Regions from separate parts of the Alkalibacterium putridalgicola genome, predicted to be linked through region 2. Evidence: riboswitches for the same ligand, from Rfam matches in the RefSeq annotation. Region 2 holds a riboswitch; the other holds the start of a gene.
What was found. Region 2 has a riboswitch for S-adenosylmethionine ahead of metK (methionine adenosyltransferase). Riboswitches for the same ligand answer to the same signal wherever they lie in the genome.

Region 1: linked by a shared signal. The riboswitch ahead of AB4027_RS06415 (hypothetical protein) and the one ahead of metK (methionine adenosyltransferase) in region 2 are both predicted to bind S-adenosylmethionine.

What each region holds. Positions count from the first base shown of each region.
Region 1 is NZ_CP162615.1:1,358,608-1,374,759, forward strand. It holds gene AB4027_RS06390 (M24 family metallopeptidase) at 1-671, shown strand, start outside; gene AB4027_RS06395 (hypothetical protein) at 895-2,025, shown strand; gene AB4027_RS06400 (acetate/propionate family kinase) at 2,137-3,354, shown strand; gene AB4027_RS06405 (Rid family detoxifying hydrolase) at 3,370-3,756, shown strand; gene AB4027_RS06410 (pyridoxamine kinase) at 3,790-4,650, shown strand; SAM riboswitch class I at 4,828-4,932, shown strand; gene AB4027_RS06415 (hypothetical protein) at 5,007-5,246, shown strand; gene AB4027_RS06420 (DUF2200 domain-containing protein) at 6,501-6,857, opposite strand; gene AB4027_RS06425 (fructose-specific PTS transporter subunit EIIC) at 7,403-9,301, opposite strand; gene pfkB (1-phosphofructokinase) at 9,302-10,225, opposite strand; gene AB4027_RS06435 (DeoR/GlpR family DNA-binding transcription regulator) at 10,228-10,971, opposite strand; gene AB4027_RS06440 (YfcC family protein) at 11,223-12,731, opposite strand; gene arcC (carbamate kinase) at 12,763-13,704, opposite strand; gene argF (ornithine carbamoyltransferase) at 13,780-14,793, opposite strand; gene arcA (arginine deiminase) at 14,825-16,069, opposite strand.
Region 2 is NZ_CP162615.1:1,808,168-1,824,319, reverse strand. It holds rRNA gene AB4027_RS08690 (16S ribosomal RNA) at 1-1,364, shown strand, start outside; rRNA gene AB4027_RS08685 (23S ribosomal RNA) at 1,584-4,499, shown strand; rRNA gene rrf (5S ribosomal RNA) at 4,616-4,731, shown strand; tRNA gene AB4027_RS08675 (tRNA-Val) at 4,757-4,829, shown strand; tRNA gene AB4027_RS08670 (tRNA-Lys) at 4,841-4,913, shown strand; tRNA gene AB4027_RS08665 (tRNA-Leu) at 4,931-5,012, shown strand; tRNA gene AB4027_RS08660 (tRNA-Thr) at 5,036-5,108, shown strand; tRNA gene AB4027_RS08655 (tRNA-Gly) at 5,119-5,190, shown strand; tRNA gene AB4027_RS08650 (tRNA-Leu) at 5,222-5,307, shown strand; tRNA gene AB4027_RS08645 (tRNA-Arg) at 5,330-5,403, shown strand; tRNA gene AB4027_RS08640 (tRNA-Pro) at 5,420-5,493, shown strand; tRNA gene AB4027_RS08635 (tRNA-Met) at 5,505-5,578, shown strand; tRNA gene AB4027_RS08630 (tRNA-Ile) at 5,586-5,659, shown strand; tRNA gene AB4027_RS08625 (tRNA-Met) at 5,679-5,751, shown strand; tRNA gene AB4027_RS08620 (tRNA-Asp) at 5,838-5,910, shown strand; tRNA gene AB4027_RS08615 (tRNA-Gly) at 5,918-5,988, shown strand; tRNA gene AB4027_RS08610 (tRNA-Ile) at 6,018-6,092, shown strand; tRNA gene AB4027_RS08605 (tRNA-Ser) at 6,119-6,207, shown strand; tRNA gene AB4027_RS08600 (tRNA-Glu) at 6,229-6,300, shown strand; tRNA gene AB4027_RS08595 (tRNA-Ser) at 6,338-6,427, shown strand; tRNA gene AB4027_RS08590 (tRNA-Asp) at 6,649-6,721, shown strand; tRNA gene AB4027_RS08585 (tRNA-Phe) at 6,733-6,805, shown strand; gene AB4027_RS08580 (ISL3 family transposase) at 6,941-8,254, opposite strand; SMK box riboswitch at 9,050-9,130, shown strand; gene metK (methionine adenosyltransferase) at 9,128-10,315, shown strand; gene AB4027_RS08570 (M16 family metallopeptidase) at 10,402-11,658, shown strand; gene AB4027_RS08565 (M16 family metallopeptidase) at 11,658-12,950, shown strand; gene AB4027_RS08560 (helix-turn-helix domain-containing protein) at 13,184-14,089, shown strand; gene pgsA (CDP-diacylglycerol--glycerol-3-phosphate 3-phosphatidyltransferase) at 14,160-14,747, shown strand; gene AB4027_RS08550 (competence/damage-inducible protein A) at 14,900-16,152, shown strand, end outside.

The DNA of each region.
Region 1 (16,152 bases), 450 kb from region 2:
AACGTGCCGGCAAGATCGTTGAAAAAGCCATGCAGGCAACGATCGACACCATGGCTGCCGGAGTGCGTGAAAACGACGTCGTTGCGGCTATCTACAACGCACAAATCAAAGGAACAGAAGAGTTCGGCGGCGACTATACAGCGATCGTGCCGATGCTTCCTGAAGGCGAAACAGCCGGTGCACCGCACTTGACCTGGTCTGACAAGAAATATCCGGACAACACTGTTGTAGCGGTCGAGATCGCAGGTGCACACCAGCGTTATCACTCACCACTTGCGCGTACGATCGCTATCGGCGAACCAAGCGAAGAAGTGAAGCGAACAGCTGACATCACGATCGAAGGACTGAACGCTGCTTTGGAACAGTTCAAGCCTGGCAACACAGCAGAAATGGTCGAAGCGGCCTGGAACAAAGTGCTCAAGAAACACGGCTTCCATAAAGAGTCACGCATCGGCTATTCAATGGGCCTCAACTTCCCGCCTGACTGGGGCGAGCATACTGCCAGCCTGCGTCCTGGAGACAAAACTATCTTTGAGCCTGGCATGACGTTCCACTGTATTCCAGGTATGTACTTGGACAACTTCGGCGTATCGATCAGTGAATCGGTCGTTATCACGGAAGACGGCTATGAAACATTGGCTAACTTCCCACGTAAATTGTTCACTGTTTAAACAAATTGTGTAGACTGCAAAGGAGTACCCGAATCCGACTCGCTGCACCGTCAGATATCTCTTATTAAAAACAGCATACGCCCTTTGCGGTACCGTCATCCTGCAAACGGGCGTGTTTTTAATAAAGTATTCAGTCCATCTGTCTACTTTAAAGGGATCGCTGATGACAGGAAACGCAAGGTCACTTATTTTGAACTTAATCATATTTAAAGGAGCTATTATTATGAAAGAAAAAAATAGAAGTGTACGACCGTCCTTTGTTTTAGCTATGACAGGTGCAATGATCGCTTATTATATCGGGGCGTCGACAGGGACTGGCCAGGAATTCTTCCAGTCGTACGGGACGCACGGCATCATGGGCATCCTGGGGGTCGTGATCAACCAGATCTCGATCGCAGCACTTGCCTTTGTCGTTATCTTTGTCGCCAAGAAACACAAACTATCAGAACCTAAAGACGTCTTTATCTGGTTCTTAGGAAAGTATGTCGGGACAGCGGTCTATTACTACACGGCAGCTTTTGTCTTTTTCACACTGCTCCAGCTCATCTCGGGAACGGGTTCGATAGTGAATCAGTTCTATGGTCTGCCATATATCGTCGGGTCGACCGGGCTTGTCCTTCTGCTGATCATGTCTGTCCTTGTCGGGTTCAAGAAGATGATCGATATCATCAGTAAAATTGCACCGTTTATTCTTATCGCAATGATCCTGGTATTCGTCATCAGCCTGATCGATCCGGTTGACGGTATCGCCGGCGGTTCAGAACTTATCCTGGCAAATCAGGATGTCTTCAGAACCAGTGATTCCTGGCTCGTCTCAACGGTCCTGCATCACTCTTATCTGATTTTATTCCTAGTTCCTTACTTTGTCAGCACGTATACTGTTGATCCAGATGCGTCCAACCGTGAAACCGTGACCTGGCTGGCCGCTGCCTTTATCATTCTGGCACTGCTCACAGGCTTAATGATCACTTCTCAGGTCGCCAACATCAGTTTAGTTATCGGAGCTGCTGCACCGAACGTGAGCGTCGCAATGGCACACACACCAAGACTGGCTGTTGCTTTAGTCGCCATGATCGTGGCTGCTTCTTATACAACAACAGCACCGATCGCTCTGATCGCAGCGGACTACTTTGCCGAGCGCGGCACAACGCGTTACAAGATCACCGGTATCCTCATTATTCTGCTTGCCTTTGGTATCAGCTTCCTGGGATCTTACGCTCAAATCATCAATGTACTGATGTCTGTTTCCGGACGTATCGGCTTAGGCGTGTATGCTGTGGCCATCGCCTACCGACTTTATAAGCTGGTCGTGACTTCTAGAAAAAAGCAAGTCAAACTAGTTAAAAAAGCTTAAGGTAAGTCATCACGGTTAGATAAATACGTTTAAGCCAGAAGAGGAATGAACCTTTTATCTTTCTCTCTGGCTTATTCCTATTCAATGCCAACTTAATAAGGAGATCATCATATGAAAAAAATACTATCGGTCAATGCAGGGAGTTCCAGTCTGAAATTTCAGCTCTTTAAAATGCCAAACGAAAAGGTCATTGCCAAAGGACTGATCGAACGGATAGGCTTGAGTCATTCGATCATTTCTATCGCTTATCATGCCGACGGGGAAGAAAAAAACTTTAAACAGACGAAAGATATCGCCAATCACGAGGAAGCCGTGGATCTCCTGTTCAAGCTGTTTTATATCTTGTCGATAGTTAATGACAGCAGCGAGATCAAAGGGGTAGGGCATAGAGTGGCATCAGGTGGGGAACTGTTCCCGGATTCTGTAGTGATCACTGAAGACGTCATCGATCAGATCGACTCGCTGGGTTATCTGGCTCCTTTGCATAACCCGGCTCAGGCAAAAGTCATCCGTTCATTCAAAGACGTGCTGCCTGCAACGCTCATGGTCGCTGTGTTCGATACGTCCTTTCATGCCACGCTGCCTTCAGAGAACTATCTCTACAGTATCCCTTATGAATACTATGAGAAATACGGCGTGCGTAAATATGGTTTTCACGGAACGAGTCACAGTTATGTCGCCAAACGTGCGGCAGAGCTCCTAAACAGACCGATAGAGGATCTGAAGATCGTGACGTGTCATCTTGGAAACGGTGCCTCGGTCGCTGCTGTTGAAGGCGGACGTTCGGTCGATACATCGATGGGTTTCACGCCCCTTGCCGGTCTGACGATGGGGACACGGTCCGGAGATGTGGATCCGTCTATCCTGCCATTCCTGATGGAAAAACTTGGACTTGATGAGGTCGATGACATGATCGCTATCCTCAACAACAAATCCGGCCTTTTAGGCTTGTCCGGTATTTCAAGTGATATGCGCGATATCGAAACGGCTGCAGTATCCGGCAACGTCCGGGCCAAACTGGCATTAGAGATATTCGTCAACCGCGTTCAGAAATATATCGGAAGCTATATGGCTGAAATGAACGGGGCAGATGCGGTCGTCTTTACCGCAGGGATAGGGGAGAACTCGTCGAGCATCCGACAGGCGATCGTCAGTGGACTGTCCTGGTTCGGCATGGAGATAGACGAGCAGAGGAATGACACGCGTAAAGAAGCGATCATCTCGAAAAAAGGGGCAAAAGTCGCTGTCTTGAATGTGCCGACAAATGAAGAAATCGAAATCGCACGACAGGTGGAACGCTTAGGCGAAGGAGTAAAAATATCAAACTAAAAAGGGGTTTTTAAAATGAAAAGACTATCTGCAGAAAATGGACCAAAAGCCATTGGGGCGTATTCTATCGCAACACAAGTGAAAGACATGATCTACACTTCAGGACAGCTGGGCATGGATCCCAGCACGGGTTCACTCGTTGATGAAACGATCGAGAGCCAGACCGAACAGGCCTTGAAAAACATCAAAGCAATCCTGGAAGAAAACAGCAGCAGTATGAATAGAATCATCAAAACTACTGTCCTTTTAAAAGACATCAGCGATTTCAAAGCCTTCAACGCCGTCTATGCCGGCTTCTTTGAAGAAGGGGAGTATCCGTCAAGAACCGCCTTCGAAGTGGGGGCTTTACCACTGGATGCCCGAATCGAAATAGAGGTCATCGCCTTAACGAATGAAGGTTAACGGTCACTGACTTTAAAAAAGGAGTGGAAACATATGAGTGAACAGGTATTAGTGATCAACGACTTGCCCGGCGTCGCAAAGGTTGCCGGCATGTCCAATCTGCCTATCTTAGAAGCAGCTCAGTTCGAAGTCGCCTTGCTGCCGACCTTGCTGCTGTCGACGCATACCTTGGGTTATCCCGGTATCGTGAAGCACTATTTGAATGAATCCTTTGATGCGATACTGGCTCACTGGAAAGATCTGGATATCCAATTCAAAGGGACACTGACCGGTTACTTTGCGGACAGCAGGCAGATAACCACGGTGATCGATTACCTGGACTCTGTGGATCGTGCCATGCCGGTCATCATCGATCCGATCATGGCTGATTTCGGCAAACTGTATGCAGGCTTCAGTGAAGATTTTCCTGAGAAATTCCGCAAGCTTGTTAAGTACGCCGACATTATCGTTCCCAACTTAACTGAAGCCTGTCTGATCACCGATTACCCGTATTCAGACGACTTGGGACCGGAGGATTATCCAAAGATCGCTCAAAAGCTATGTGACTTAGGGGCAAAAAATGTGGTGTTGACGAGCGTTTATCAAAACAGAGACAAGCGCGAAGGAGAGACAGGGTATTATATTTACTCCGAGGACAGCAAACCTTTTTACCATATGCACGAAAAAGAGGATGTGTGGTTCAAAGGCGTCGGTGACATTTCAGTCAGTTTCATCACCGCTTATTATCTGCTGGGTTACTCAGTCAAAGAAGCGGTCATTAAAAGCTCGGATTATATCGAAAAATCACTGCGACACAGCACGACCGTCGAGCGTGATCCAAAGCTTGGCATTTATTTCGAACCGATCATTCCAGAATTCTCAAACGAGATCGATGAGATACGCCGCAGTCTTTAATAAAGCTTCACCCTGTACCATTCAGTTTATCAGCATCTCTTGAACTGGATAGAGGTGAGGGAGGAGGGGGGAGAAGAGGAGACTCTTCTCTTTTTCTATTTCTGACAGCATGTCTGACAGGACTTAAACGTTGACAAATAAGCGTTTATACGGTATCTTATAGCTAATCACATAAACACCTTATCAAGAGCAAGCGGAGGGAATTGGCCCTGTGAAGCTTCAGCAGCAGACCGTAACCGGCACTGTGCTAAATCCAACAAGAGAAATCTTGAAAGATGAGTCCAACGCCTTCAGGCACGACTTTATTTCAAGTGGTGCTTTTTTTGTGATTTAAATTGAGAAAAGGAGTTGGTAACATGTTTTTAGATGAAAGAATAAACCATGTGCATTATGCTTTGGACCGTCGTGAAGCGCTTTTGAGGTCGAAAATTGACCGACGTTTTCCAGTATCGATTTTTGTCGTTTACAGACGGGTTTCTAAAGTTGAAGAAATGCGTGACGAATTGGACCAGATTAAGGATGCTTTGATAAGTGACCGTGATGACGCACTGGAACGCTTGGATAAAGTCGAAGAAACTCTTTTTGGCGCGCTGTGATTACTATTCGAGTACTGTATCAGTATAGACAGCTGAAATCGTCATAGAATGCACGTGAAACCATCTCAACGACTAAGTTTATAGCTAATCGTCGTCGAGATGGTTTTTATTTTGGGATCACTGATCGACTGATTGAACTGATTGAAATGATTCATTGATCTGATAAAGGATTTATTGATGGATTGACCATTTCAGCAGATATTCTGGTCTAAAACATTAAATAATGACTGGAATCAATTTTTTAAAAAATACAGTGAGATTCAGAAAATACGAAGAATAAAAATATCTGGAATAAAATCAGATCGGCAGCAAAGAAAGCCTCAAAAAAATTCAACTTTACTGATCGAGCAGAATATATGATAGATTTCTTGTAAGTCTCAGGCCGGTGACAGCGCTTCGGATTTATTTCTCTTTTAAGTTGAGTTAACGACAATAAATAACACATAAATCCATGATTAATCCATGATTTATCTTAAGTAAAGAAATTTATAGGAAAATAAAGCAATAAATAGGGGATTAATTCAATTTTTAACGTATCTTGACGGCTGGTTTCATTTTCTTTATTTTAGTTTACATAATATATATTATACCAAGTAGATTATATGAGATAAGCCTCTCTCGGGATCATTATAGATCAAATTCAAGTCTCTCTTGATTCCGTTCTGAATTGAATTCAATTCAACCTGATTTACAGCTGTTTTATTTAATAATTATGTATGATTTAGTTTTTTCTGTCTATCGTATCATTTCAAACTGCTGATTTTATTTTTATAATTTTCTATCGTAATAATTTCCATCTGTCGCGTTTGTCTCGCTTTGCATGACTTCGGATTCAATTCCATCATTTCAGCAAGCTTTACAAGCTGATTTCAGTTCGATCCACGTATGATTAGCCATCAGCGTTTCATAGAATCGTCCTGAATATCTGCGCTGATCCGTATTTTTCTAAATGATCTATTATTTGCTGCTCGTGCTGGACAAAGTCAAAACTTTGAATTTTCTTCTATTTTACATCATACACACTCTTGATCATCTGCTTTCAGATTATGATTTGTTTATTCATCTGGCTGTCTATGTTGGCTTCACTGTTTAAAAGTTGATTTACAGTTACTATAGTCGTGATTATTTTTTAACAAATCGTAATAGTTACGATTTGAAACTTCTTCTCTTTATTCATACTTTTATTACACTTAAACCTTTAAATAGAAAAAGATCATCCGCAGATGATCTTTCCTATCAAGTACTTAATGAAACTTATATCTGGTCTCGTTTAATATTTTCAAACTTTTTACCTCTCGCCAGTTCATCGATCAGTTTGTCTAAATAACGGATCTCCTGCATCAGCGGATCCTCGATTTCTTCTACACGGATACCGCAGATCACACCTTTGATCGATCGACGTGCAGGGTTCATTTGAGGTGCTTCGGCAAAAAACGTTTCAAAGTCATTATCTTTTTCCAGCTGCTCTTCCAAGCCTTTTTGCGTATAGCCTGTCAGCCAGCGAATGAGTTCATCCACTTCATCCTTTGTCTTGCCTTTTTTCTCTGCTTTTTTTACATAATTTGGGTAAACTTTCGAAAAACTCATAGTAAATATCCTGTGCTTCGCCATTGATTTAATCTCCTTTTCTCCTGATTTTTTGCTGTTTTGCTGATACTGGACTTGATCACACTTTTAAACCGTCGATAAATCATTAACTAGGAATTATGACTTGCTCAAAGACTGATCTGTCGTCACTGTATCATTATTTAACCTATACGACCGAGTCACTGCTAGCTAAGGGATGAGTCTGTTACTCTCTGTTTAAAATGACAAGGTCAAATGCGACAATATGTGGAGTTTGTCATTTATAAGGAAAAATGACAAGGTCATCATTTAGAAAAGTCTGGGTCTGTCATTTCGTCAGTCTCATGACCATCTCAAAACACAATAGTCGCTGACTCTGTCACTTTGATCGTTCCATATTTAAAACTACTGGTCCTTACTCATAATACTCCTTCATTTTACCATACATCCACTTCTAACAACGTTTGTTTACGCCTCTTCCCTCACCTTCGTGCTGACTCATTGCCCAAAATCGCCGTCACGAACATTTGTTCATGTTCTATAAATAAAAAAGAACTTCTCCAAAGAGAAGCCCTTTTCCACTACAATCCTTAGTTCATATCACTTGCGGTAACGTTTTTCTGTGTATCTTCAACGCGAGGTTTCCATAAGCCCATAACGACTGCTGTAATAATGGAACCGATGAGTAACGCCACAATGAACAGCAGTGGATTCTCTCCGATACCGACAACGAACAATCCGCCGTGAGGTGCTGGTATAGAAACGTTCCATAGTTGAGTCAGTCCGCCACCGACGGCCGCACCTAAGATAGATGAACCGATGACACGCAATGGATCTGCGGCTGCGAACGGGATCGCTCCTTCAGTGATGAATGAAGCGCCTAAGACAAAGTTGGATAATCCAGACTGTCTTTCAAGATCAGTAAACTTAGACTTGAATAATACTGTAGAAATCGCGATTGCAAGTGGTGGGATCATACCACCGACCATTACCGCGGCCATCAGTGCACCCTCGCCTGTATCTGTAAAGATACCGATCGAGAAGGCGTAGGCTGCCTTGTTTACAGGACCGCCCATATCTACAGCCATCATGCCGCCTAGAACTGCGCCTAAAACGACTGCATTCCCTGTTCCCAGGTTGTTCAGGAAGTCCAGCATCGCATTGTTGATAACAGCGAAGAATGGACCGATCAGGAAGAACATCAGTAAACCGACAACTAATAGACCGAGTACTGGATAAAGTAAGATCGCTTTAAGACCTTCAAATGTTTTCGGTACATTTCTGAGCATTTTCTTGATCCAGTTCATCACGTAACCGGCAACGAAACCAGCAACCAGTCCGCCTAAGAAGCCGGCATTACTGTTAACGGCCAGTAAACCACCTGCCATACCGGGAAGTAGGCCGGGACGGTCAGCAATACTGTAGGCAATATATCCAGCCAATATCGGAATAAGGAACTGGAAAGCAGAACCTCCGATAGAGTTCAGTGATGTAAAGAACACACTGTCAGATCCTAATAAAGATTCAAATAAGAATGATACAGCGAGTAAGATACCACCACCGACAACGAATGGCAGCATGTGGGAGATCCCGTTCATCAAGTCTTTATAAACCGACTGCCAGACAGATCCGCCTTCATCCGTTTCAGATGAACGTTCTGAACTGTAGCTCTCTCCAGAATCAAACACAGGGGCATTGCCTGTACTGGCTTTTGTGATCAGCTCTTCAGCTTTTTTGATCCCGTCAGAGACTGGACGCTGAACTAAAGGTTTGCCGTTGAAGCGAGCCATGTCTACCTTCTTGTCTGCGGCGACGATGACACCGTCTGCGCGTCTGATCTCCTCTTCTGTTAACTTATTCTTGGCCCCGTCTGTTCCGTTTGTTTCCACACGGATCTCGACGCCCATCTCCGCTGCTTTTTTCTTCAATGAATCTTCCGCCATATAGGTATGGGCGATACCCGTTGGACATGCGGTGACAGCGACGACGAATTTCTTGCCTTCTTCATGGGCCTGCGCTTCTGTCACTTTTTCTTCTTCCTGGCTTTCGTCAAAAATAGTCTGTACGTCTTCCGGCGTCTGAGTTGTTTTCAAAGCCTGGACGACATCTGCATCCACGAGACGTCTTGATAGTGAAGCCAGCACTTCCAGGTGCAAGTCATTCCCGCCCTCTGGTGCAGCGATCATAAAGAAGATCTCGACCGGCTGTCCGTCCAAGGCGTTATAATTCACCCCGCTGGATGATTTTGCAAATAAGACAGCTGGTTCTTTGACCGCTTTGTTTTTCGAGTGAGGCATGGCGATCCCGTCGCCTAAACCTGTTGACGTCTGCGCTTCACGGGCCATGATCCCTTCTTTAAAGGTATCAAAGTCACTGACAGCTCCTTCATCCACGAGACGTTTGACCATCTCGTCGATAGCGGATTCTTTTGTTCGGGCCTTCAGATCCATGATCATCAAGTCTTTTTTCAGGACATCATTTATCTTCATTTATTTTTCCTCCCATTTTTCAATTGTGATTTGTGGTAAGAGTTTATCTATTTCTTCCTTTTTAGCCAGATCTTCCTTGAACGCTGTCGCACTGCCGCAGGCCAGGCTCATCTTGAAGGCAGCCAATGGATCGCCATTTTTCTGGTATTCACCAATGAATCCGCCGATCATGGAATCTCCGGAACCGACCGAATTGACTAGCTGTCCTTTTGGAGGGGCACTGTAATACACGTCATCGCCCATAAAGAACAACGCACCGTCTCCGCCAAGAGAGATGATGGCATATTGGGCGCCCGCTTCCAGCATTTTCTTGCCGTAAGGGACGATATCACTTAAACCATCCAATGTCACGCCATACAAGTCTTCCAGTTCATGGATATTCGGCTTGACTAAGAGCGGGTTCTGAGCCAATGCCATCTGCAGTTCTTCACCGGTCGTATCGATGATGAAATCGGCTTTTTTGCTTTTCACATGATCGATCAGACGCTGGTAGTAGTCCTCTGACAGACCTTTGGGTTTACTTCCGGCGATAACGACGAGATCATCTTCAGAGAGTTTGTCCAGCTTGGTGTAGAAATGCTGACTGTCCGCTTCGGTCACGAGTGGCCCGTCATCGTTGATCTCTGTTTCCTGTCCGCCTTTGATTTTCACATTGATGCGTGTATCGGCATCGATGTGAGTAAAGTCTGTCTTTACACTCTCGTCATGCAGCTGTTCGATCAGCAGTTGGCCGATGTGTCCGCCAACAAAGCCAAGCGCCACATTCGTTGTATTCAGTTGTGTAAGGATTCGGGATACGTTGATGCCCTTACCTCCGGGAGTTTTCTGATCCTTCTCAATCCGGTTCAATTGACCCAGTTTGATCGGGCTGTTGGGGTAAATAACGTAATCGATCGAGGGATTCAATGTTACTGTATAAATCATTTTTATGCCTCCATTATTCGAGTATAGTCTTTCAAACGCTGCTGTTTGTCCGACAGGTGATTGGTGATGACCGTGCATTCATCGATATCTGCCACTTTCGAGAAGCTGACTTCATCCAGTTTTGATACATCCACCAGGACATACGACTGATTGGACTGTCTGATCGCTTTTCTCTTGATGGCTGCCTCTTCCGTATCAGGGGTAGTGAAGCCTTGAGTGATGTCGACCCCATTCATGCCCATAAAGGCTTTGGTAAAGTTCACTTCATCCAGTTGCCGTTCTGCAATAGAACCGATGACTGCTTTTGTCCGCTGTTTGATTTTCCCTCCCACTAGAATAGTCTCGATATTATAGTCCGTTAATAAAGCCGCATGCGGGACACCGTTGGTCACGACCGTGATATTTTTTCCTTCAAGATAAGGGATCATGGCATAGGTCGTGGTTCCGGCATCCAGGTAGATCACATCAAAGTCATTGACCAGATAAGCAGCCAGCTGACTGACTTTTTCTTTTTTCTGCATGAATTTGACCGTTTTTTCATCCATCGTCGGTTCATCCACGGGTTTGCGTTTTTTTCTGGCGCCGCCGTGTATGCGGACGAGCTTATCCTGATCCTCCAGCGTCGTCAGATCGCGCCGGATCGTTGATTCTGAATGCCCCAGCTGTTCGACCAGCTCTTGTACCGTCAGCGTGCTTTTCTGTTCAAGCTGCTCGAGAATAAATGAATGTCTCTCATCTGTAAGCACTTTCTTCACCTCTTCCATTGAATTCTAACATAAGCAATGTTATAAATCAATCATCATCATCCTAAAACGCTCAAAAACATTCATCGTATTTAAATTTCATCTGAAGTTATCCATAAAAAAGATCCCTGACTCGACAGGACTGCCGGATCAGAGATCTTTTCGTTTCTATTCGATTGCTTATGACACAGTCAGTCATCGTCCTGCTCTAACATACTCTGAGCAGCATCTATGACGCACTGATGAATCAAGTTTTAAAAAATCAGGACACCCAGTGCCATGAGGATACAGGTCACGACGAAGATGATGCCGATCAGTTTAGCGGTAAACTTCCACCAGGTAGTCAGTTCGACTCCGGCGATCGCCAGCGCCCCCATAACGACACCCGATGTCGGTGTGATCAGGTTCACGATACCACTGGCTGACTGGAAGGCAGTGACGACGATATGTTCGGCAACGCCAACGAATGTTCCTAAAGGTCCCATGATCCCCATCGTCGCAGAAGCAAGTCCGGACGTTGAAGGGATAAGGAAGGACAACGGAATATAGAAGATATACGTCAGCACGGAGAAGACGACTGGCGATAAGCCAGACAGTGTTTCTTCACCGAAGTGCAGGATGGTCGCAGTTATCATCCCTTCATTCATGATGACCTGGATCCCACGGGCAAGCGCCACGATCAGGGCAACACTCAAGAGGTCTTTTGCACCGTTGACAAAGCCTGAAACGATATCTTCTTCAGGTACTCTGTAGACGATGCCGATAATAATAGCCATGGCAAGGAAGAGCATCGTGATCTCAACGAAATACCAGTCGCCTAATGGGACCATCTGCTGGCCAAGGACTGTTCCGATCACCGGAAGACCCATCAGCCAGGCATTGAAGTTTTCAAACATCGTCCAGTTTTCATTAAGCAGTGTCCATGGAATAAGTCCAAGGACCATCAGAATGAAGGTCAAGGCAAACAGGAAAATAACGATTTTCTGTCTGGTATTCATTTTTTCATTGGTATCTTTTGGCTTGAATTTCTTCTTGTTTTCTTCGTAGTCTTCTGATACCATCGATTTTTCTCTGTCTTTCTGAACTTTTGTGGCATAACGATAGACATACGCTGTCGCTATGGCATACATCACCACGAAGAAGACTAGACGGAGAACGATCCCGTTACCCGGACTGATACCCAAAGCCTGCGACGCTACCCCAGTGGCGAACGGGTTGACTGTCGACGCAAGCACACCGACACCGGCACCCAGGAGTATCACGGACACTGCAACGAGCATATCGAACCCGACAGCGATCATGACGGGAATGATTAATGGATAAAAGGCCAGTGTTTCTTCTGCCATCCCGTATGTGGTTCCACCTAAGGCGAAGATGAACATCAAAATAGGAATGAGCATTTTTTCACGTCCGCGGTTTGCACCGACGACTTGTGCGATAGCTGAATCTAGGGCACCCGTTTTATCAACGACGCCCAAAAATCCACCGACGACTAGAATGAACAGCGACACTTCGATCGCTCCCGGTGTGGTGTCTGTCCCAAGCATCCCTTTGACGGGAGCCATGAAGATATCCCACAGGCCCTGAGGCTGCTGTTCAGTATAAGCGAATGTGCCGGCAATGATCTCTCCGGCTTCATTCACTTCATAGCTGCCTGCCGGGACGAACCAGGTAAGGATAGCCATGATAACAATAATAATAAATAGTATGGTAAACGATGATGGCAAGGACATCAATCTATCTTTGATCTTATTCTCTGACATGTTAAACCCTCCAACTCATTATTTTTATTCTTTAACGCGTGATTATCGTACCACCACTTTCTGATATTGCTGCCTCTATGTTTTCCAGCGACGTGATGATCGCTTTCCCTTTTGGGTTCCCTTCAACGAACTTGATGGCTGCTTCCACTTTAGGGAGCATGCTGCCGGCAGCGAACTGCTTCTCATCGACGTATTTTTTCATTTCATCCACGGTCACCTCGTTCAATACTTTTTCATCCGGTGTGTGATAATTGATCATCACATTGTCGACCCCGGTCAAAATGACCAGCAGATCAGCTTCTATGCTGACTGCCAAGGTTTCTGAGGCGAAATCTTTATCGATCACAGCTTCTACACCGATATAGTCATCATTCTGTTTGATGACCGGCACACCGCCGCCACCAACAGTGATAGGGATGATATCGTTCTCGATCAGCGTCTTGATCACTTTGACTTCTTTTATGTCGATGGGTTTAGGCGAAGGAACGACTTTTCTCCATCCACGGCCTGCATCTTCGATGAATTTAGCTCCGGTTTCTTCCATCTGTTTTTCAGCTTCCTCTTTAGAAAGGAAAGGGCCTACGGGTTTTGAAGGGCTCTTAAAAGCAGGGTCCTCTTCAGATACTATGACCTGCGTCACGATCGAAGCCACTTCTTTGTCTATGCCTTTGACTTTCAGCGCTTTAGCCATGGCAGACTGAAGCCAGTAGCCGATGCTTCCCTGTGTCATGGCAACACAGGTATCCAGAGGCATCGCCGGATTCTTTTCGCTGTGTGCGGCTTCCTGCTGCAGGAGGAGATTGCCCACTTGAGGACCGTTTCCGTGTGAAACAGCGATGGCATCCCCATTTTCAACAAACTGAACGAGATACTCAGCGGTATGTTCCAGTGCTTTCTGCTGAGCCTTTGCGGATGAATCATTCGTTAAGATAGCATTGCCGCCCAAAGCGACAACGATTTTTCGTTTTGACAAAATGATCACTCTCTTTCATCGATTAATTATAGTCAAATAAACTGACCGGACTGACCAGCCAGTTTATTCGTTTTTTTACACGCGTGGAATAAATAAGTTGCCCAAAGTTGCGGCCATGATGGCTTTGATGGAATGCATGCGGTTTTCAGCCTGGTCGAACTGACGGGCATGCTTGCTTCGGAAGGCTTCGTCTGTGACTTCCATTTCGACTTCGCCAAATTCTTTTTCAACCATTTTCCCGTATTCTGTTTCTGTATCATGGAAAGCTGGCAGGCAGTGCAGGAGGATAGTATCCTCTTTGCCGGTGGCGTTGATCATATCCATATTGATCTGATATGGTTTAAGCAGGTTGACGCGTTCTTCGAATTTATCTTCTTCACCCATGGATACCCAAACATCGGCGTATAAAGCATCGGCACCTTTCACGCCTTCTTTCACATCGTCAGTGATCAGGACTCGGCTGCCGGATTTCTCGGCATATTCTTTGGCCAGATCGACGAGTTCTTCATCTGGGAAGAGAGATTCAGGTGAAACGATGTGCACATTTACACCCAGGATGGCTCCGGTGATCAATAGACTGTTGGCAACGTTGTTACGGCCGTCACCAGTATAGGCTAATGTCAGGCCTTCCAGTTTGCCGAAGTTTTCCTTCAGCGTCAGATAGTCCGCGATCATCTGTGTTGGGTGCCATTCATCCGTCAGACCGTTCCAGACTGGTACGCCAGAGTGTTCAGCCAGAAGTTCCACGCTTTCCTGTTTGAATCCACGGAACTCGATGCCGTCAAACATACCGCCAAGTACCTTAGCTGTATCTTCGACCGATTCTTTTTTACCGATTTGAATGTCGTTCTTGCCTAAATATTCAGGATGTGCACCCAAGTCGATGGCTGCCACGGTAAAGGATGAACGGGTACGTGTAGAAGCTTTTTCAAATAAAAGGGCGATGTTTTTTCCTTCCAGGTAACGGTGAGGGATGCCTTTTTTCTTCATATCTTTTAAATGAGCTGAAAAATCGATGAAATACATCAATTCTTCTTTAGTGAAATCTTTTTCCTTTAATAAGCTGCGTCCTTGAAATACGTTTTGCATAGTGTTTCCTCCTAATAGTTTTTCTGATTTTTTAGTTTATATCTTTTCTGATCAGTGGCATGCTCATGCATCGGGGACCCCCACGACCTCTGGATAATTCACTTGACTCCACTTCAATGACTTTGACCCCTTTTTCTCTCAGCAGTTCATTTGAAACATAGTTGCGGTCATAAGTCACTACGACGCCCGGTGCGATTGCCAAAGTATTGGATCCGTCGTTCCACTGTTCTCTAGGTGCTGCGATCGCGTCGCCTCCGCCACACTGAATCAGTTCGATGTCATCCACGCCTAGTGCATCTTTCAGCACTTTTCCCAGATCCGTTTCATGCGTAATCTTGACCTTCCCGGCTTCATCTGATTTTTCCAGGATATAGGTATCGATCGAACCGTCAAGTTCCAGGATGCCCGGATGGATCGTAAATTTATTATGATCGATCATTGTAAATACTGTGTCCAGATGCATCATGGCCCGCACATTCGGGATCTTGATAGCCAGGACTTTTTCGAATGAAGCACCCTTCTCAAATAATTCAATAGCCAGGTCTTCAACAGCTTTTGCTTCTGTTCGCTGAGAAATGCCGATAGCCAGGACTTTTTCATTTAAGACGAGTTCATCTCCGCCTTCCATATGAGTCGTCACATTACGGTCCCGCCAGATATCGGTGCCGCCGTCTTTGAACCGTGGGTGATGTTTCATGATCGTTTCAAGGAATAAGGTCTCACGCTTACGTGCCTGATAGGTCATGTTATTGATAGTCATGCCGTTGCCCATTGAGGCACCCGGATCACGAGTAAAGTAAAGGTTAGGCATTGGATCCATGTAAAACGGATACTGATGACGATCACTGATATCTGCCAGATGGTTGGAGTCTACTTCTACTTCGTTCTTACGTACCCCAGCCATGATTTTTTCGACCATTTCCAGAGTGTCCATAGACAGCAGATAATCCTTGAGCACTTTATATACATTCTTGGAAGAAATACCGGATTCATCCAGCATCGTTTCCACAAAGGATTCTTTCGTGTCGGATGCATCGATGGCTTCCGCTGATAATTTTTCAAGGTATAAAACTTCTACACCGTTTTCTCTTAATGTTTCTGCGAACTTGTCATGTTCTTTTTGAATGACGGGCAAATGTGGAATGTCATCGAAAAGCAGGCGTTCCATAATATCAGGGGTCAAATTTTCAATTTCTCTGCCCGGACGTTTCAAAAGGACAGTCTGCAGTTCACCGATTTCTGAAAAGACGTGAATTGACTTCTTGTTCGTTTCCATTGTATTCTCTCCTGTCTCGTTAGATATACTTTCTGTTTCAGTCGTTGACTTCACTCTCGTTCCTCCTTATTTGCTTTGATACC
Region 2 (16,152 bases):
GCGCATGCTTAGATCATTAAAGATGGCTTCGGCTATCGCTTATGGATGGCCCCGCGGCGTATTAGCTAGTTGGTAAGGTAATGGCTTACCAAGGCAGTGATACGTAGCCGACCTGAGAGGGTGATCGGCCACACTGGGACTGAGACACGGCCCAGACTCCTACGGGAGGCAGCAGTAGGGAATCTTCCACAATGGGCGAAAGCCTGATGGAGCAATGCCGCGTGAGTGAAGAAGGTCTTCGGATCGTAAAGCTCTGTTGTTAGAGAAGAACAAGAGGTGTAGTAACTGGCACCTCCTTGACGGTATCTAACCAGAAAGTCACGGCTAACTACGTGCCAGCAGCCGCGGTAATACGTAGGTGACAAGCGTTGTCCGGATTTATTGGGCGTAAAGCGAGCGCAGGCGGTCTTTTAAGTCTGATGTGAAAGCCCACGGCTCAACCGTGGATGGTCATTGGAAACTGGAAGACTTGAATGCAGAAGAGGAAAGTGGAATTCCATGTGTAGCGGTGAAATGCGTAGATATATGGAGGAACACCAGTGGCGAAGGCGACTTTCTGGTCTGTAATTGACGCTGAGGCTCGAAAGCGTGGGGAGCGAACAGGATTAGATACCCTGGTAGTCCACGCCGTAAACGATGAGTGCTAAGTGTTGGAGGGTTTCCGCCCTTCAGTGCTGGAGCTAACGCATTAAGCACTCCGCCTGGGGAGTACGGCCGCAAGGCTGAAACTCAAAGGAATTGACGGGGACCCGCACAAGCGGTGGAGCATGTGGTTTAATTCGAAGCAACGCGAAGAACCTTACCAGATCTTGACATCCTCTGACCACCCAGGAAACTGGGCTTTCCCTTCGGGGACAGAGTGACAGGTGGTGCATGGTTGTCGTCAGCTCGTGTCGTGAGATGTTGGGTTAAGTCCCGTAACGAGCGCAACCCTTATTGTTAGTTGCCAGCATTCAGTTGGGCACTCTAGCGAGACTGCCGGTGATAAACCGGAGGAAGGCGGGGATGACGTCAAATCATCATGCCCCTTATGATCTGGGCTACACACGTGCTACAATGGATGGTACAACGAGTTGCGAGACCGCGAGGTTTAGCTAATCTCCTAAAGCCATTCTCAGTTCGGATTGCAGGCTGCAACTCGCCTGCATGAAGCTGGAATCGCTAGTAATCGCGAATCAGAACGTCGCGGTGAATACGTTCCCGGGTCTTGTACACACCGCCCGTCACACCACGAGAGTTTGTAACACCCGAAGTCGGTAGGGTAACCCTTTATTGGGAGCCAGCCGCCGAAGGTGGGATGGATGATTGGGGTGAAGTCGTAACAAGGTAGCCGTATCGGAAGGTGCGGCTGGATCACCTCCTTTCTAAGGATATTGCCATTAGGGCAAACGGAACCTTGCACAGGTTGCTTTTACTTTGTTTAGTTTTGAGGGATACTTTTCCTTCAGACTTTGTTCTTTGAAAACTAGATAGTTGATTTTATAACAAACACAAATGTTAAGAAACAACACCGAGAAATAGAAATTGAGAACAGTTTTGTTTTAAGACGAAACTCTCATCGCTATAATTACCCTTAACCGTCAGGTTAAGTGAATAAGGGCGCACGGTGGATGCCTTGGCACTAGGAGCCGATGAAGGACGGGACGAACACCGATATGCTTCGGGGAGCTGTAAGTAAGCTTTGATCCGGAGATTTCCGAATGGGGGAACCCATCACTTTTCATCAAGTGATATATCCATAGTGAATACATAGCTATGGATAAGGTAGACGTGGGGAACTGAAACATCTCAGTACCTGCAGGAAGAGAAAGCAAAATGCGATTCCCTGAGTAGCGGCGAGCGAAACGGGAAGAGGCCAAACCAGAAGGCTTGCCTTCTGGGGTTGTAGGACTGGCGACATGGACAAGCGAGAATAGCAGAAATAACTGGAAAGTTATGCGAGACAGGGTGAAAGCCCCGTATGCGACATTCAACCTTGCCTAGCCGGGATCCTGAGTACGGCGGAACACGAGAAATTCCGTCGGAATCCGGGAGGACCATCTCCCAAGCCTAAATACTCCCTAGTGACCGATAGTGAACCAGTACCGTGAGGGAAAGGTGAAAAGAACCCCGGAAGGGGAGTGAAACAGCACCTGAAACCGTGTGCTTACAAGTAGTCAGAGCCCGTTAATGGGTGATGGCGTACCTTTTGTAGAATGGACCGGCGAGTGACGATGTCATGCAAGGTTAAACCGAAGAGGTGGAGCCGCAGCGAAAGCGAGTCTGAATAGGGCGTAGAGTATGCCGTCGTCGACCCGAAACCAAGTGACCTACCCATGTCCAGGGTGAAGGTGCAGTGAAATGCACTGGAGGCCCGAACCCAAGTATGTTGAAAAATGCTGGGATGAGGTGTGGGTAGCGGAGAAATTCCAATCGAACTTGGAGATAGCTGGTTCTCTCCGAAATAGCTTTAGGGCTAGCCTCGGATAATATGCATCGTGGAGGTAGAGCGACTGTTTGGACTAGGGGCCCTTATCGGGTTACCGAATCCTGATAAACTCCGAATGCCACAGATGTAGATCCGGGAGTCACACTGCGAGTGATAAGATCCGTAGTGGAAAGGGAAACAGCCCAGACCGTCGGCTAAGGTCCCCAAATTCTTGTTAAGTGGAAAAGGATGTGGGGCTGCTTAGACAACTAGGATGTTGGCTTAGAAGCAGCCATCATTTAAAGAGTGCGTAATAGCTCACTAGTCGAGTGGCCCTGCGCCGAAAATGTACCGGGGCTAAACAAGATACCGAAGCCACGGATAGAACCAATGGTTCTATGGTAGGAGAGCGTTCTAAGGGCGTTGAAGCAAGATCGTGAGGACTTGTGGAGCGCTTAGAAGTGAGAATGCCGGTATGAGTAGCGAAAGACGGGTGAGAATCCCGTCCACCGAATGACTAAGGTTTCCTGGGGAAGGCTCGTCCGCCCAGGGTTAGTCGGGACCTAAGCTGAGGCCGAAAGGCGTAGGCGATGGACAACAGGTTGATATTCCTGTACCAGTCTGCTTTGTTTGAGCAATGGAGGGACGCAGGAGGCTAAGATGTGCACGCTGCTGGAATAGCGTGTCCAAGCAACAAGTCTGAGAAAGAGTCAAATGCTTTTTCTCTTAAGGACAAGTTGTGATGGGGAGGGAAATTAAGTACCGAAGTATCCGATGTCACACTGCCGAGAAAAGCTTCTAGTGAGAAGTAGGCTGCCCGTACCGCAAACCGACACAGGTAGTCGAGGAGAGAATCCTAAGGTGATCGAGAGAACTCTCGTTAAGGAACTCGGCAAAATGACCCCGTAACTTCGGGAGAAGGGGTGCTGACCAATTGGTCAGCCGCAGTGAATAGGCCCAAGCGACTGTTTACCAAAAACACAGGTCTCTGCTAATTCGTAAGAAGATGTATAGGGGCTGACACCTGCCCGGTGCTGGAAGGTTAAGAGGAAGGGTTAGCTTCGGCGAAGCTCTGAATTGAAGCCCCAGTAAACGGCGGCCGTAACTATAACGGTCCTAAGGTAGCGAAATTCCTTGTCGGGTAAGTTCCGACCCGCACGAAAGGTGTAACGATTTGGGCACTGTCTCAACGAGAGACTCGGTGAAATTATAGTACCTGTGAAAATGCAGGTTACCCGCGACAGGACGGAAAGACCCCATGGAGCTTTACTGTAGTTTGATATTGAGTGTCTGTACAGCTTGTACAGGATAGGTAGGAGCCTATGAAGCCAGGACGCCAGTCTTGGTGGAGGCGTTGGTGGGATACTACCCTCGCTGTATGGCCACTCTAACCCACGACCGTTAACCGGTCGGGAGACAGTGTCAGATGGGCAGTTTGACTGGGGCGGTCGCCTCCCAAAATGTAACGGAGGCGCCCAAAGGTTCCCTCAGAATGGTTGGAAATCATTCGTAGAGTGTAAAGGCAGAAGGGAGCTTGACTGCGAGACCTACAAGTCGAGCAGGGACGAAAGTCGGGCTTAGTGATCCGGTGGTACCATATGGAAGGGCCATCGCTCAACGGATAAAAGCTACCCTGGGGATAACAGGCTTATCTCCCCCAAGAGTTCACATCGACGGGGAGGTTTGGCACCTCGATGTCGGCTCATCGCATCCTGGGGCTGTAGTCGGTCCCAAGGGTTGGGCTGTTCGCCCATTAAAGCGGTACGCGAGCTGGGTTCAGAACGTCGTGAGACAGTTCGGTCCCTATCCGTCGCGGGCGTTGGAGATTTGAGAAGAGCTATCCTTAGTACGAGAGGACCGGGATGGACACACCGCTGGTGTACCAGTTGTCAAGCCATTGGCATCGCTGGGTAGCTATGTGTGGACGGGATAAACGCTGAAAGCATCTAAGCGTGAAGCCCCCTTCAAGATGAGATCTCCCATTCCTTTAAGGAAGTAAGACCCCTGAAAGATGATCAGGTAGATAGGCTGGAAGTGGAAGCATAGTGATATGTGGAGCGGACCAGTACTAATCGGTCGAGGACTTAACCACCAAAGGTGGCTTAAGGGTAAGATGCGGTGTTGTAGAAAAACGTTGTGTGTACGTAAAATCAACTGTCTAGTTTTGAGAGAACAGAGTTCTCAAAAAAATAAAAAGAAGAGTCACTGTGCGGTGACGATGGCGGGAAGGACCCACCTGTTCCCATTCCGAACACAGCCGTTAAGCTTCCCAGCGCCGAGGATAGTGAAGGGTTTCCCTTTGTGAAAGCAGGACGTTGCCGTGCAGACTTTTACTTTTTATGTTACACTGGAGGCTTAGCTCAGTTGGGAGAGCATCTGCCTTACAAGCAGAGGGTCAGCGGTTCGAGCCCGTTAGCCTCCATTTCATTTTTAGAGCCGTTAGCTCAGTTGGTAGAGCATCTGACTTTTAATCAGAGGGTCGCTGGTTCGAGCCCAGCACGGCTCATATATTGTGAGAAGCAAGCGGATGTGGCGGAATTGGCAGACGCACTAGATTTAGGATCTAGCGCTTCACGGCGTGGGGGTTCAAGTCCCTCCATCCGCATAAGTGTTTCTCCATAATATTAAGCCGGCTTAGCTCAGTTGGTAGAGCAACTGATTTGTAATCAGTGGGTCGAGGGTTCAACTCCTTTAGCCGGCATATTTTTTTTGCGGAAGTAGTTCAGTGGTAGAACATCACCTTGCCAAGGTGGGGGTCGCGGGTTCGAATCCCGTCTTCCGCTTTCCAATTCTTATATTTGAGAGTTATCCCAGGCCGGGGTGGCGGAATTGGTAGACGCACAGGACTTAAAATCCTGCGGAGAGTTTTCTCCGTGCCGGTTCGACTCCGGCCCTCGGCATCATCTATGCATAATAGATCACGCACCCTTAGCTCAATTGGATAGAGTACCTGACTACGAATCAGGCGGTTAGAGGTTCGACTCCTCTAGGGTGCATGTAACAAAGAAAGTACGGGAAGTAGCTCAGCTTGGTAGAGCACCTGGTTTGGGACCAGGGGGTCGCAGGTTCGAATCCTGTCTTCCCGATGTGTTAAAATGGCGGTGTAGCTCAGCTGGCTAGAGCGTACGGTTCATACCCGTGAGGTCGTGGGTTCGATTCCCTCCGCCGCTATGGAAGCGGACCTTTAGCTCAGTTGGTTAGAGCAAACGGCTCATAACCGTTCGGTCGCAGGTTCGAGTCCTGCAAGGTCCATTTTAACCATTACTATTATCGCGGAGTAGAGCAGTTGGCAGCTCGTCGGGCTCATAACCCGGAGGTCGCAGGTTCGAGTCCTGCCTCCGCAATGTCATGGCTGTTGCTTCTTTAGAAGCTTACAGACATGATACACTCGAGCGTCAGCTCGCAGTGTGTCCGAATTAAAGCATTTCAAGGTCCCGTAGTGTAGCGGTTATCACGCCTGCCTGTCACGCAGGAGATCGCGGGTTCGATTCCCGTCGGGACCGTTGATATGCGGGTGTAGTTTAGTGGTAAAACCACAGCCTTCCAAGCTGTTGTCGGGAGTTCGATTCTCCTCACCCGCTTTATACAAAATGTATAATAAAGTTATTTGGGGCCTATAGCTCAGTCCGGTTAGAGCGCACGCCTGATAAGCGTGAGGTCGGTGGTTCGAGTCCACTTAGGCCCATTTATATCAATAATTATTATTGGTATGGGGAAGTACTCAAGTGGCTGAAGAGGCGCCCCTGCTAAGGGTGTAGGTCGGTTTAGCCGGCGCGAGGGTTCAAATCCCTCCTTCTCCGTTTTTTCTTTTGTATATGCAAGGCCCCTTGGTCAAGCGGTTAAGACACCGCCCTTTCACGGCGGTAACACGGGTTCGAATCCCGTAGGGGTCATCATACAACACTTGAGGTGTTGTATATTATTTTACATGGAGGATTACCCAAGTCCGGCTTAAGGGAACGGTCTTGAAAACCGTCAGGCGTGTCAAAGCGCGCGTGGGTTCGAATCCCACATCCTCCTTTGCCATGATTGTTGCTTCTTCAGAAGCTTACAAGCATGGTACACTCAGTCGTTAGACTGCAGTGTCTCATATTCATGACTGTTGAAGCTTCAGCGATTACAGGCATGATACACTTGGACGTAAGTCCACAGTGTTTCTTTTAAAAATGATTGTTGCTTCTTCAGAAGCTTACAAGCATGATACACTCAGTCGTTAGACTGGAGTGTTACCTATGAAAAAAGGTCCCGTAGTGTAGCGGTTATCACGCCTGCCTGTCACGCAGGAGATCGCGGGTTCGATTCCCGTCGGGACCGTTTTTTTATTTGGCGCAGTAGCTCAGTTGGTAGAGCAACGGATTGAAGCTCCGTGTGTCGGCAGTTCGACTCTGTCCTGCGCCATCATACAAAAAAGACGACAGTAACTGGCAATCCGCCTCTTACTTGTCGTCTTTTTTTTGGGTTCTACGTCAACTAACGTTGGTGAAGAATAATAGCTAAATATTTTTAAGTTATCGGAGAGTACATCTCAGCTACCTAGGCAGCTGATGTGTGCTCTTCATTTTTTTTGACAGATTTCTGTTCTATTTGTTGATTAAGCTTGAAGTGCAATATGATTCGATTTTTGTAATTGGCAAAGTTGCGGTAGCCGTAGGCTACTCGGTTCAGGACCTTTATTTTATTATTGATGCCCTCGATCAGTCCGTTGTTGTACGGATAAATAAATGTATGGCATATCGCGCTTAGATGTTTTCTCAATGTCCGTAAGCTTGTCTTCATTTGAGGGGACACATCCGGTGAACAGGGCTGATTCAATATAGCCGACAATTGTTCAAAGTCGTTCGCTTCAACGGCCGCGATGATGGACTGATACAAATTATAAGTGGTCTTGAGAGTTGAATCATAATTCAGTATTTCCGATAGGATTGCTGCTTCTGTTCGTTGACCGAAAAGACGGTAGAAGGTATAGGTCGTGTAAGTAATATTTTTTTCTTTCTTAAGTAGCTTCTTCCAGTAGCGTTTTAACCGTCGATACTTTTTCTGATCTTCGCCATTTGAGTTATTCAGTTGGTTCATTATTGTCACCCGGGTCTTGTTCATGGAGCGATTAATAAGTTGGATGATGTGGAAACGATCGATGATGACATGAGCGTTAGGAAATAACGTGGGTATGAAGCTGATATAACTGGCATTCATGTCTATCGTTATCGTCTTCACTTCACTTCTTTGCTTGAGGCTGTATCGTGATAAAAAGTGTTGAGTGACATGACGACTGTCTTTAGCTGGCAAGATATCCAGAATATCGCCCGTCTCCGCATCAATGTATTCAAAGGCCATGCGCCCACTGGCGTATTTAAATTCGTCAAAAGACAAGTTTTTGGGAAGTGAATGATAATGTGGACGGTAACGTTCACCTTCCGCTGTAAGGACACGTTGAACACTCGCTTCTGAGACATTAGTGTGCTTGGCTATATCTTTGATTGAGCGGGTTTCACCGGATTGAGTCAAGATTTGTGCTTTTATGTAGTTCGAGATGAAGCAGTTACGTTCAACGACGGGAGTTCGAGCAGTAAAACTTTTACCACAGCCCTTGCACATAAAGCGCTGTTTTCTGATACGTAAGTATGTAGGCAAAATTCCTGCCATGGGAAAGGTTACCCGAGAGGTCTGAGTGCCGTTTTTATAGATACTGAACCCTACATTGGGTGCCTCGCAGTGTGCACATCCTTTAGGGACGTAGGACAATGTGCAGTCAATGAACTTACATTTTCTCCCCTTGAAGTCACCTTTGGTGACGCAATTATCGGAAAAAGTTAGATGTTTATCTTGAATATCTAGAACGTTTCGCATATCATTTGAAGTAGGCAAGTGAGTTCCTCCTTAGGTGATGTTTTCGTCGACTATTATTCTACAGGAGAACTCACTTGTTTTCTAATATAAACAAAAAGACGTTAGTGAGATTCTCTCTCACCAACGTCTTTTATTGTACAACCTTTTTTTGTCTATCAAGTACTTTTTCGTTTTAGAAAGTGTTTAACGAGTGCTGTAATTAGTAAAAATGTTGTGACAACGGCAGCTATTTTTAAAGTCACTGATAATGAGAGATAACGGACCTGGAGATAATAGGACAATAGATTGAAGATGATGACTGTTACATACGAGTACAGAAAAGTATACAGGTGTTGTAGCTTCATGGTATTAAAAATTGTCTTTGTCTGTATAAAGAATGTCAGAATCAGAAAAATAGGTAAGAGAAAGAAAGAAAAACGCATACTAAAATAAAGTAAAATCACAACATTCATAAATATAACGAAGGCTCTTACTTTTTCAGATTCTGGATGATCGTGTAGTCGCTTTAACAATACTTGTGTAGTTGTATAGATCATCAATACCGCTAAAGGCAGTATTGCAATTTCAGTTTGCATGTATGCAAATAGAGCGCCTATGATTGTTGTGGTCAATGGATAGAGTCTATCGAATTTGGTTAGGGTATGGTTTTGAGACATGTATTCACTACTTTCAAAAGAACTTGTTTTGAACTGTTTTTTCATTTTACCATATTTTCCAGTTAAATAATAAGGCGACTTGATACTGAATCTTATTTAAATTTCAATGAATATTGATGTATTATATGTTAAAATGGTAGAGGTTTACAATGAATTCCCGATAGGACGGCCACAACCGGTCGGAAGCCTTGTAACCGCAAATTAAGGGGGAATAAAAATGACAGAAAAAAGACTATTTACTTCTGAATCAGTTACTGAAGGACATCCGGATAAAATAGCAGACCAGATCAGTGATGCTATTTTAGATGAGATACTCACTAAGGATCCGGAAGCCCGCGTCGCTTGTGAAACGATAGTGACGACTGGCCTTGTACTGATAGCGGGAGAAATCCGAACCGAAACCTATGTAGATATGCAGAAAGTTGCAAGAGATACGATCAGAGAAATTGGCTATACCCGAGCCAAATATGGTTTTGATGCGGATACATGTGCGGTGCTCGTTTCCATAGATGATCAGTCACCCGACATTGCAGTGGGTGTTGATGATTCGGTAGAATATAAATCTAAAGTTCATGATGAATTAGATAAGATAGGTGCCGGAGATCAAGGACTAATGTTTGGCTATGCAACGAATGAGACAGAGGAATTGATGCCTCTTCCAATCTCTTTAAGTCATAAACTGACAAAACAGCTGGCATCAGTGAGAAAAAGCAAGGAACTTGGTTACCTCAGACCTGATGGTAAAGCACAAGTGACCGTTGAGTATGATGAAGACGATAAACCGTTCCGTGTAGACGCTATTGTTATCAGCACTCAGCATCATCCGGATATCACTTATGAAATACTTAAGGAAGACATATTGGAAAAAGTGATCAAACCAGTTATTCCTGAAGAATACCTCGATGAAAATACTAAGTATTATATTAATCCAACAGGTCGCTTCGTCATAGGAGGGCCACAGGGAGACGCCGGCTTGACAGGCCGAAAGATTATTGTGGATACTTATGGTGGATATGCACGTCATGGCGGGGGGGCCTTCTCTGGTAAAGACGCCACGAAAGTCGATCGATCAGCGAGTTATGCTGCAAGGTATATTGCCAAGAATATAGTTGCTGCAAATCTGGCTGAGAAAGTTGAAGTGCAGTTAGCTTACGCAATCGGTGTGGCTCAACCGGTGTCCATTTCTATTGACACTTTCGAAACAGGGAAGGTAGCTAACTCAGTATTGATCAATGCTGTCAGAGACATATTTGATTTGAGACCAGCCGGAATCATAAAAATGCTGGATCTAAAACGACCGATCTACAGACAAACGGCTGCATACGGTCATTTTGGCAGAACCGATATTTCACTGCCATGGGAAGAGACAGATAAAGTTGATGAACTGGTCAGGTTCGTAAAATAAAGTCACTGGGATACGGGATTTCTTAAGGGATCCCGTATTTTTAGTACTTTAAATTAGAATTGATCAGCATCTTAACGGAGGAAAATATGATAAAACTAAAACAGGGAATATACTTGCATATTCTACCTACGACTAAATTCAAGACTTTATCGATACAACTGAAATTCAGATCACCACTTGGAGCTGATCAGATCACCAGGCGCACGCTATTAGCCAATATGATGGATATCAACAGTAAATATTACCCGACACAGATAGACTTTAGAAAAAAGCTAAGTGAGTTGTATGGAGCAAGTTTTTTTACTGATGTTTCACGATATGGCAACTACCATGTTTTATCACTACACATGGACTGTATAGATGAGGAAATCATTCAAGAAACTGGTGTTTTTGAAAAGGTGATGGATTTTATGCGTCAGGTGATTTTTTTCCCTAACGTATATAATGGGGCATTTCATGATGCCACTTTTAAAAGAGAAGTAGAAAAGTTAAGAGATGACTATTTATCAAGGTACGATGATAAAGCAGTGTATGCAGATGATAAATTGAACACATTGTATTTTGATTCACCTGAGCATCAAATGCTGAGCTATGGCCAGATTTCTGATTTGAATGATGTGGCTTCATCAGAAGTTTATGAGACGTATCTAAAAATGATCCATGAAGATCAAATCGATATTTTTATTGTGGGAAATGTGTCTGAACAGGAAGTCCTCTCATCCTTGCAGGCATTTGATTTTCATCCTAGAGACCCTGAGTGGAGAGACCCTTTTTATAAATTAAATAGACATAGAGAGTTAAAAGAAGAAACAGAGAGTCATGATATCAATCAGACTATACTGACTATGGGGTTTTCGACACCTGTCTATTACCAAGAGGATTTTTATTGCACAGGTTTAGTGTTTAATGGACTGTTTGGCGGGATGACTCATTCAAAGCTCTTTCAGACTATAAGAGAAGAAGAAAATATCGCTTATGCCATTTCAAGTGATATCGATGCATTTAGAGGGTTATTATCTGTTGAAGCAGGTATCGAATTTAAGGATATGGAAAAGACTCAGACAATCATACTGCAACAACTGAAGGAAATGCGTGAGGGGCGTTTTACAGATTATGAGCTGTTTCAGACAAAAGAATTACTTAAGAGTGAACTGCATCAAATCGATGATTCTCCCCATGCAATGATCGAGAATCGTTACAGTTTGTCTTTGATCGGAAAAGGGGATTTGACCATAAAAGACTGGATAAGAAGGATCGACAGTGTGGAGAGAGAAGACGTGTCTCATCTGGCAGAATCGATAAATCTTGAAGCGATATTTAATTTAATTGGGGAGAACAACTAGTGGATATAAAGACATACGCAGAATTAAATGAGGTTATTTACAGTGAACGATTAAAAAACGGACTGACCGTTAAGCTTGTACCGAAAAGTGACTATAATAGTGTCTACGCTGTTTTGTTTACTGAATATGGATCCATTGACCATCGATTCATACCAAGAGGAGAAAGAGAATATCATGCCTTTCCTTACGGTGTCGCACACTTTCTGGAACATAAACTTTTTGAGACCAGGAAAGGAGATATTTCACAGGTATTCTCTTCTCAAGGGGCATCAGTAAATGCCTATACAAGTAATACAAAGACGGCCTTTCTTTGCTCGTTTACCACTAATGGCAGGCAAAATATCGAAACGCTTCTGGATTTCATCCAAGACCCTTTCTTCTCTCATCAATCAGTTGAAGATGAAAAGAGTATCATATCACAGGAAATCCAAATGTATAAAGATGATCCGGAGTGGGCCCTGACCCAAGGATTGATTGAAAACTTATATCCTGAGCATCCTGTACGTATTGATGTTGCAGGGACAACTGAAAGTGTTCAGTCAGTTACTGTAGAGATGTTGAAACAGAATTATCAGACATTTTATCATCCAGACAATATGCAGATGATCATAGTCGGGAACATAGATCCAGCTGAAACACTTCAATGGATCAAGGATAATCAGACAAAGAAAGTCTTTCCACTGCCAATGAAAATAGAGCGCCGTATAAAAACTGAGGCAAAAGAGCCGATCACAAAGTCCAGAGAAGTTCATTTATCCGTAAACTTGGCGAAGGTAAGTGTGGGGGTCAAAGGTCATTACTATAAGTTGAATGAGAGAGAAGCTTTCCGGCATGTCATTTGTATGGAAATTATCCTGGATTTACTTTTTGGTGAAACCTCGGCTACTTACTTATCCTTGTATAATGATAACCTGATCGATGATAGTTTCAGTTATGATTATGTTTTTGAGAGAGGATTTGATTATGTCAGTATAGGTGGAGATTCCAGAAATCCAAAAGAGCTGGCTGGAAGTATTCAAAATATACTGTTGAATACTGGCTTAAATCCTGATTTGACGTTTGGACACTATTCTATAGTAAAGAACAAACTGATCGGTGAATACATTCAGGATCTGAATTCTCTTGGTTACATCGCGCATCAGTTTATCGACCTGCCCTCTGATAAGGTCTCTGTTTTTGACTATCTCTCTGTATTGAAGTCGATTACTTTTGAAGAGTTGAAGGTGGTTGCTGAATATTACTTTAAATCTGAACGTATTTCTGTCTTTACAGTCAAACCAAAGATGGATTGAGGATTGAGGGACGTATAAGTTCGAACTGATGATTCACTCATTTTTGAATAATTAAAAAGTCTGTAAAACAATTTTAAAAAACCTTTAGTTTTAATCCTTTGGATGCTCTATACTCGCTTTATTTCGTATGGTATACTTTGAGAGATGGGATCCGATTAAATGGAATCTTTCATTTAGTATTTTTCTCAATCAGAATATTTCGTTAAAGTATTATGCTAGGTAGGTGAAATCGATTGAACGAAATAGGAGATAAACTTAAAGAAGCAAGAAAAGCAAAAGGATACACACTTGATGACTTACAACAAAAGACTAAAATTCAAAAACGCTATTTAATCGCTGTTGAAGAAGGCAACCTTGATGTTTTGCCCGGCAACTTTTATGCTCGTGCTTTCATCAAACAATATGCTGATTCTGTCGGTTTAAATGGTGACGATCTGATAAGAGAACATATGGATGCGTTACCTCAGACCAACAACAGTAATTACTCAAAAAGTGTTCATAAAACACAGACACGATCAAAAACTAAAAACAGTGGCTTTGTAGCTACTCTTAGAGATAGTCTTCCGACGCTGCTTATCGTTCTGCTGGTTATTGCGATTGTATTTGCAATATATTTGGCCATTACAACGGGTAGCGATTCTGACCTTGATTCTTTTATCAATGAAGACGAACCCTCAACAGTCATTGAAGTGGATGACAATGAGGAAGCTGCTAGTGATCCGGAGGAAGAATCTGAAACTGAAGAAGTGAATGACGAACAGACTGACACTGATACTGAAGAAACTGCAGATGAAGAAGAGTCTGTTGAAGACCAGTCACAGACGTTGACTGAAGTCAGCAGTACAGAAACGTCCACAACATACACTGTATCCGGACCACATCCTTCTGAACAGACCATTATTTTGAATGCTGAAGGCGGCGATTCCTGGTCAAGCATCACTATCGACGGGGAAACAGCTTCAGGGCTCATCGCTGATGGTGAATCCCTTTCAGGTTCCTTTGACGAGAATGTAGCTGAAGTAAGTATCGTTATAGGGAATGCTGCTGTCACGACTATCGAGTTGAACGGACAGGAAGTGCCATATAACACGTCAGAAGCTGAAGCAGTGAGACAAGAAGTTACTATAGAATTTGAATAAACAGTCCTTTTAGACCAGTGTTTGAAGCTTGACAACTGGTCTGTTTTTTAGGAATCCGGAGGTTTTGACAGTGAATTTACCGAATAAAATAACCCTTTTTCGTATATTTTTAATTCCGATTTTTATCATTATTTTGGTTTTACCCTTTGAATGGGGAACTCTCGAAATACTTTCTTCAAATATAGAAATCAATTATCTGATTGCAACTATCGTCTTTTCAATAGCAAGTTTTACTGACTGGCTGGACGGATACTTAGCAAGAAAAATGAATATCGTCTCGAACTTCGGCAAATTTGCCGATCCTCTGGCTGATAAAATGCTGGTCATGACGGCGCTGGTCTTCCTGATCGAATTTTCTTTGGCTCCAGCCTGGATCGTTGCCATCATTGTTTCCCGTGAACTGGCGGTGACCGGTCTGCGTCTGCTGCTGGTAGAGCAGGGTGGGCAGGTCATGGCCGCCGGCTGGCCTGGTAAAATAAAAACAAATACACAGATGCTGGCGATCATCTTTTTATTCCTGGATGATTTTCCGCTTGCCTTTACAGGGATCCCTGTAGGTATCTTGTTATTATACATCTGTCTATTTTTCACCATCTACTCGGGTGTTTTATATTTCTATGAAGCCCGTTTCGTTTTTAAAGGAACATTTTCAAGATGAAAATTAAATAAAAAAGAAGCTCGAAAAGTCATTTGTACTTTTTGAGCTTTTTTAATTGAAATAGCTAAAATCGAAAAAAAGTTTGCGCTTATGCTAAAATAAAAAGTGAGAAATTATTTAACTGGACAATAGTTATATTAGGAGGAATCACAGTGCGAGCTGAAATCATCTCGATCGGAACAGAACTTTTACTCGGGCAGGTCGTGAATTCGAATGCGGCCTTTATATCCAGGGAACTGGCGGCATTGGGAATAGAAGTCTATCATCATGTCACTGTTGGTGATAACCCCGACCGCCTGACTGCAGCTGTGAAAGAGGCAGAAGAACGTGCGGATCTGATTGTTCTGTCAGGAGGACTGGGACCGACAGAAGACGATATCACGAAACAGACGATGTCTAATCATTTGGATATGGATCTGATCCTGCACGAGGAGACAGAGGACCGGATCATTACTTATCACAAGAACTCAGATTTTGAAATGCCTGAAAACAATCAGCTCCAGGCACTGATACTGGCTGAGTCCACTCCGCTGAAAAACGATACAGGACTAGCTGTAGGTATGATGCTGGATCATGGTGACCATCAGTATGTCCTACTTCCAGGGCCCCCTGATGAACTTCAACCTATGGTCGAGAATCATTTGAAAGATGAACTGATCAAACGGCTTCTTGACAAGCAGGTCCTTGTGTCACGTGTGCTTCGCTTTTTCGGCATAACTGAAGCTCAGTTAGCGAAGAAAATCGAAGCAGTAGTTAAAGGTCAGACAAATCCTACAGTAGCTGTGTATGCCAATGAGGGAGAAATAACTGTAAGGATCACTGCACGGGCAGAAACGGAAAAAGAAGGTAACCAGTGCATTGATGAAGTCGAGTCGCAGATACTGGAACCTCTGACTGATTACTTTTTTGGCTATGGAGAAAAAAAGCTGGATGAAGTTGTAAGAGATTTACTCATGGAGCAGGGCTTGACCATTACTGCAGCAGAAAGTCTGACTGGCGGAGCCTTTCTGAGCTCGATTACGTCGGATATATCAGCTGGCTCAGTATTTGAAGGAGGCATAGTTACTTATAGTACAGAAAAAAAACATGATGTTTTAAATGTTTCTCAAAAAACCATCGACAACTTTGGAGTAGTCAGCCCGGAATGTGCCATAGAAATGGCTGAAAATTCCAGGAAAATGTTTGAGGCAGATATTGGAGTGGGCTTGACTGGTGTAGCAGGTCCGGGGTCTTTGGAAGGGCAGATACCAGGTACTGTTTATATTGGCCTGTCATACAAGGGAAACACCTCCTTTGCCAAGCATTTTCATTTCGGTTACAAGCGCAACAAAAACCGGCGACTCGCTGTTCTGAATGCTCATGATATGGTAAGACGTCTTATATTAGATAAGCCGATCGAAAAACG